2 regions of the Rouxiella sp. T17 genome follow, and region 1 is predicted to be linked to the other one. Evidence: predicted binding sites of a transcription regulator. Region 1 holds the regulator's gene; the other holds the start of a gene.

What was found. The regulator LexA, encoded in region 1, represses DNA repair genes until DNA is damaged. The targets are predictions, from matches to a motif close to TNCTGTATGTACATACAGNA.
Region 2: the regulator LexA is predicted to act here: its motif matches at 1,488-1,507, upstream of uvrB (excinuclease ABC subunit UvrB).

What each region holds. Positions count from the first base shown of each region.
Region 1 covers NZ_JAWUEA010000013.1:24,912-28,334, forward strand. The annotation lists gene plsB (glycerol-3-phosphate 1-O-acyltransferase PlsB) at 1-717, opposite strand, end outside; gene SC206_RS04220 (diacylglycerol kinase) at 845-1,213, shown strand; gene lexA (transcriptional repressor LexA) at 1,365-1,973, shown strand; gene dinF (MATE family efflux transporter DinF) at 2,213-3,423, shown strand, end outside.
Region 2 covers NZ_JAWUEA010000034.1:79,452-82,874, reverse strand. The annotation lists gene SC206_RS13300 (ABC transporter ATP-binding protein) at 1-469, opposite strand, end outside; gene uvrB (excinuclease ABC subunit UvrB) at 1,609-3,423, shown strand, end outside.

The sequences.
Region 1 (3,423 bases):
AGAGATCTTTTTGGTTCGCGCTTCATCTTCAACCGCTTTTTCAATGGCTTTCGAGGCCAGTAGCTTGTTGAACAGGTCTTGACGCACCGGCAGACGAGGCCCGACAGCGGCGTGACGTTGACGCGAGAAGTGCATCCGCGCGACGCGAGCAAGCTTGTGGGCGATGGTTTTATCCGTGCCGTGCTGGGTCGCCATATCGCGCAGAGAAACGGTGTTGGAGAAACGCACAAAGCTGTCGCGCCCCAGCCAGAGCACCGCGAAGAACTTCTGGACGCCGTTCAGCACGCGCAAATGTGGCGTGTCTTGACCTTCACGACCCGGAGCACGGCCAAACATAACAGACACCGGCAGCATCTGAATGTCGAGATTTGGATTATTGCGATGCAGATCGAGATAATCGTGGAACAGCTTTACCGATTCCTGCTGATGCTGGTAATAAGGGAAGACGCGCGGCCCTTCACCGATGAAAACGTGGCTCGGCAGCTGCACGCCGTCGATTTCCAGCGGAATGAGAGGGTCGGGCAGATTCTGCGCCAGGCACTGGGCCCGCAGCGTCAGAAGGTCGGCCTTGGAGTTATAAGGCAAAACATACAGAATCGGGCGCGTTGGGTCCAAACGCATTTCCGTCACCGGATCTGTAGGAATGACCTTGCTGCTTACCAGCATTTTTAGCGGTAAATTCAGTAAGGTATAATAAAGTCTACGCCATCCTGACATAAAAAATGTGAAGCCTCTTGTTAGCAATTCGCGGCAAGGATACCAGAAAGCCGGTATGAGATCTGTGGTGATAGGACAACCGATTCAGGCTAAAATGCCTGAAAATCACTTTAAGACGCAAAATATAATGACAAATCAGGTCACCGGACTCACCCGAATTTACAAGGCTGCCGGATATTCTTTAAAAGGATTAACCTCGGCCTGGAAGCACGAAGCCGCCTTTCGACAGGAAGCCGTGGTCGTCATTCCCGCCATCTTACTGGCATTTTACCTTGATGTGAGCAGCATCGAGCGTATTTTAATGATCGGATCACTGATTTTGGTGCTGGTGGTTGAATTATTGAACAGCGCCATAGAAGCCGCCATTGACCGAATCGGGCCAGAATTTCACACCCTTTCGGGCAGGGCGAAAGACATGGGCTCCGCCGCCGTGCTGATCGCCATTTTATTTGCACTTTTTACCTGGTTAACGATCCTCGTGCCGCACTGGCGCTAGAGTTACGGCAAAAGTTGGCGAAAGTGACGGCAAAAGAATATTGAATATTTAAAAGCCGCTTAATGTTTGTTTTTTGTGTACTCTCTGGTTTTCATTCCAGCTTTACCTGTATATACTCACAGCTAGACTGTATAAACAAACAGGGGGCGACATGAAAGCACTTACAGCTAGACAACAAGAGGTCTATGACCTTATTCGCGATCATATCGCCACCACCGGTATGCCGCCAACGCGTGCAGAAATTGCTACCCGACTCGGGTTCCGTTCTCCCAACGCGGCAGAAGAGCATTTGAAAGCTCTGGCGCGCAAGAACGTCATCGAGATTGTTTCCGGTGCGTCACGCGGTATTCGCCTGTTAATGGAAGAAGAAGACGGTTTGCCGCTAATTGGCCGTGTTGCTGCCGGTGAGCCTTTGCTCGCGACTCAGCACATCGAAGCGCATTATCAGGTCGATCCTGCAATGTTCAAACCTAACGCCGACTTCCTGCTGCGCGTCAGCGGCATGTCGATGCGTGATATCGGTATTCTCGACGGCGATCTGCTGGCTGTCCACAAAACCCAGGATGCCCGTAATGGTCAGGTTGTGGTTGCGCGTATCGACGACGAAGTGACAGTAAAACGTCTCAAAAAGCAGGGCAATATTATTCAGCTGCTGCCTGAAAACAGTGACTTCGAGCCAATCGTTGTCGACCTGCGCGAGCAGAGCTTCAGCATTGAAGGCTTGGCCGTAGGCGTAATTCGTAACGGCGACTGGTCCTAGTTTTTATTAGCTGCAATCGAGCGTGACGGCTCTTCTATGTCGTCATGCTGCATCCTTGTCACACGTTAAGGATTACGCGTTACGTCATTACGCGTTAAATGATGACGTGTTAAGTCATTGCGTGTTAAGTCTGGCTTTACTTTAAAAGCGTTGCTGCTTAAGTTGGGATCGACACCCATTTATTGAGCGCCGCCTTTCATGTCTGCATTTTCTAGCCTGTCCTTGATTTAGAAAATAACATGCCCCTACTTCATAAAATAAAAAGCACCTTTCTAAGCCCGACCGACAAAGCGCTGTGGTTGCTGGCTCTCCCGATGATTTTCTCCAATATTACCGTGCCGCTATTAGGACTGGTCGATACTGCCGTCATCGGCCATCTCGACAGCCCCGACTATCTCGGCGGCGTCGCGGTGGGTGCCATGGTAACCAGCTTCCTGTTTATGCTGCTGCTTTTCCTGCGCATGAGTACCACAGGTTTAACCGCGCAGGCGCTCGGCGCACAAGATAATGTTCGGCTAGCCCGCGCTTTCGTGCAGCCTTTTTTATTGGCGCTGATTGCCGGGGCGCTGATCTTCCTGTTTCGCCACCCTTTGATTTCGCTCGCTTTACAGATTGTGGGCGGCAGTCAGGCCGTGTTGCAACAGGCGCAGATTTTCTTGTCTATTCGCTGGTATAGCGCGCCGGCCTCTTTGGCGAATCTGGTGATTCTGGGCTGGTTGCTGGGCATTCAATATGTGCGTGCGCCGGTCATTATGCTGATCGCCGGAAACATGCTTAACGTGATTCTAGATTTGTGGCTGGTCGTTGATCTTGGCTGGAATGTGAAAGGCGCTGCGGTCGCGACGGTCTGTTCAGAATATGCCACGCTGGTGCTCGGCCTGTGGCTGGTTTCGATTGTTATGAGAAGGCGCGGCATCACCTGGCTGATGTTGAAACAGGCGTGGCGCGGCAATCTGCGTAAACTCTTTGCTCTAAACCGCGACATCATGCTGCGTTCGCTGCTCATCCAGCTGTGCTTTGCGTCGCTAACGGTGATCGGTGCGCGTTTAGGTAGCCAAACTGTGGCGGTAAATGCCGTATTAATGAATTTGCTGACCTTCACGGCGTTTGCGCTGGACGGCTTTGCTTACGCGGTCGAGGCGCATTCCGGCCAGGCGTTTGGCGCGAAGGATAAAAGCCAGCTGCTCAAAGTCTGGCATGCGGCCTGTCGTCAGGCAGGGTTGGTTGCGGTAGGTTTTGCCATCGTTTATGCCGTAGCGGGTGAGCAAATCGTCAACCTGCTGACCTCGCTGCCCGAGTTAAGAACTCTCGCCGATCGCTATCTTGGCTGGCAAATCGTGTTACCGCTGGTCGGCGTGTGGTGTTATCTGCTCGACGGCATGTTTATAGGCGCCACTCGCGGCAAAGAGATGCGTAACAGCATGGCGGTTGCGGCGGCGGGTTATGCGAT
Region 2 (3,423 bases), on a different contig from region 1:
CAGGTTCCTGAACCAGCGCGCGGCTAATCGCAAGCTGCTGCTGCTGACTTTCGTCGAGTTCACCGGCTTTGCGCGATCCCATCTCTTTTAAAGAGGGGAAGAGATCGTAAACCTGAGAAGGTACGCGGCGCATCTTGTTGCGTCCGGCCATCATGGCGATTTGCAGGTTTTCGTCGACACTCATCTGTGAAAATATCTGTCGACCCTGTGGCACATAGCCAATTCCCATCCGCGCGCGCGTTTCTACCGGCATCACTAACAGGTTTTGCGGCTCCTGATTGGCCGACTGCCAAATCATCGTCCCGCTTTTCACGGGCAAATGCCCCATGATGCAGTTGATAAGCGTCGTTTTTCCGACGCCGTTTCGACCAATCAGGCTATTACACTGGCCGCGATAGAGCTCGAGATTGATGTCCCACAGGGTATGATTTTGCCCGTAATACTGGTTAATGGCTTTTACGCTTAGCATCAGTTGTTCCTCATTTATTACGCGTTCTGCTGAACACAACATTCGACGACTCCTGTCATATTTCTGACATTTTTACGATGCCGCAGGTCTGTCCAAGCAGAATTAAATTCGGTTTTTATTCCGAAATCATTCCGTTTCAACAGCTGGAAAACGGCTATCCCGTAGTGCTAAACGGCTAAAACTTACGTTTATTTGCCTTAAAAGCCTTCAAAGTCACTTAAAATTGCAAAATCACCCTATTTTTGAAGTCGAGCACCACTCAGTACAAAATCTGTAAAGGTGACGTCTAGGACGAATGTTGCAACTCTTGGGCCAACTCTGAAAAGATAACTCTTAAAGAGTATTTTGCGGGGTAAAAAGCGGGATGAAGAGCAGTAAAAAGAGAGCAGGCTTTACTAAAGGTAATGTTTCGGCAAGGAGTCTGTTAATGAGGTGCACTTTGCCAGTGCCGTGGTCGGAAGTTTTGGTGCAAGAGGAAAAGATAAAAAGTGATAAAAGGGCAAAGAGAGAGGGTGATCCTGAATTTGCAAATCAAAACAGGAAGTTTATCTAGGCTAAATCTGAATATATATAGTCATAAAAATGTAAAAAAATAACTAAAAAAACGTCAAATTGGCCGGGTTTGAGAAAATGTCGATTTTTGTCAACGCAGGCCCCAAGCGGCGTGCTGAGACTTATCCACTATTCCTGTGGATAACCTTGTGCATGAGCGCAATAAAAGTTGCTGCACGCTAGTCTGGGCGCGGGCTGAGCTTAGTTTGACCGGATTGTCGGCTTTTTAAGGAAATTCCTATTTTTCAACAGCTTAATTAAAATCAATACCATGAGTGTTTCTTCACCGTTTCCGTGTAATTTTTAGTCAACGCCCTTGAAAAACTTGTTTGACGACGGAATCTGAAGATAAAGGATCCTTATGGTGAAAGTTGAACGCCTAATTGCCCTTTTTTGGTTCTGTTCTATTCCTCTTTGAGACCCCGTAAATTGCAAAAAGTTTATTAGCTAAAAAATCACCATTTAAACCTGTGTATTTATCCAGTATAATATATGATCTACACTTTGTAGTGATCCATTTGACATGAGGAGGGGGTGTTCCATACTTCCTCTCCGGTCTTGCACGTTCTCATCTCAGGTAGCCCGCAATGAGCAAAGTATTCAAACTACATTCCGAATTTAAACCGTCGGGCGATCAGCCTGAGGCCATCCGTCGTCTGGAAGAAGGGCTTGAAAATGGCCTGGCTCACCAGACGCTGCTGGGCGTAACCGGTTCGGGCAAGACCTTTACCGTCGCCAACGTGATTGCCGATCTTAACCGTCCGACCATGGTGCTTGCGCCTAACAAGACGCTGGCGGCGCAGTTGTATGGCGAAATGAAAGAGTTCTTCCCCGAGAATGCGGTGGAATATTTTGTTTCTTACTACGACTACTATCAGCCAGAAGCCTATGTGCCGAGCTCCGACACCTTTATCGAAAAAGATGCCTCGGTTAACGAACACATCGAGCAAATGCGACTTTCGGCCACTAAAGCGCTGCTTGAACGCCGTGACGTTATCGTGGTGGCTTCCGTGTCGGCTATCTATGGTCTGGGCGACCCCGATCTTTATCTCAAGATGATGCTGCATCTCACGAAAGGGATGATCATCGATCAACGCTCGATCCTGCGTCGTTTGGCGGAGCTGCAATATGCCCGTAACGATCAGGCGTTTCAGCGCAGTACCTTCCGCGTGCGCGGCGAGGTGATCGATGTGTTTCCTGCGGAATCTGACGATTTGGCGCTGCGTATCGAGCTGTTTGATGAAGAGGTTGAGCGTCTGTCTCTGTTCGACCCGCTCACCGGCCAGATTGCGCAGGAAGTGCCGCGCTTTACTATTTATCCAAAAACGCACTACGTGACGCCGCGCGAACGCATTGTGCAGGCAATGGAAGAGATCAAGGTTGAACTGGCAGACAGGCGCAAAAATCTGCTGTCGAGCAATAAACTGCTGGAAGAGCAGCGCATCAGCCAGCGTACCCAGTTTGATCTTGAAATGATGAACGAGCTGGGCTATTGCTCCGGCATCGAGAACTACTCGCGCTACCTTTCGGGTCGCGGCGAGGGTGCGCCACCGCCAACGTTGTTCGATTACCTGCCACCTGACGGCCTGCTGATTGTCGACGAATCCCACGTCACCATTCCGCAAATCGGCGGGATGTATAAAGGCGACCGTTCGCGTAAAGAAACGCTGGTTGAGTATGGTTTCCGCCTGCCGTCGGCGCTGGATAACCGTCCATTACGCTTTGAAGAGTTTGAAGCGCTGGCGCCGCAGAGCATCTATGTTTCCGCGACGCCGGGTAATTACGAGATGGAAAAATCGGGCGGTGACGTCGTCGAGCAGGTGGTCCGACCGACCGGCCTTCTCGATCCGCTGATCGAAGTGCGTCCGGTAGGCACGCAGGTCGACGATCTCCTCTCCGAGATCCGCAAACGTGTTGCGATAAACGAGCGCGTGCTGGTGACCACGCTGACTAAGCGCATGGCCGAAGATCTCACCGAATACCTTGAAGAACACGGCGAGAAAGTGCGTTATCTGCACTCAGATATCGATACCGTCGAGCGTGTCGAGATCATCCGTGACCTGCGTCTTGGCGAGTTCGACGTGCTGGTCGGCATCAACTTGTTACGAGAAGGCCTTGATATGCCTGAGGTTTCACTGGTAGCAATTCTTGATGCCGATAAAGAGGGCTTCCTGCGTTCTGAGCGTTCGTTGATTCAGACCATTGGTCGTGCGGCGCGTAACCTGAACGGTAAAGCGATTCTCTACGGTGATAAAATCACCAAGTCGATGGCTAAAGCGATTGAAGAAACTGAACGTCGTCGCGCCAAACAGGAAGCTTATAACCTCGAACGCGGCATTACGCCTCAGGGTTTGAACAAGAAAATCGGCGATATCTTGCAGCTTGGACAGCCGAAATTCAAA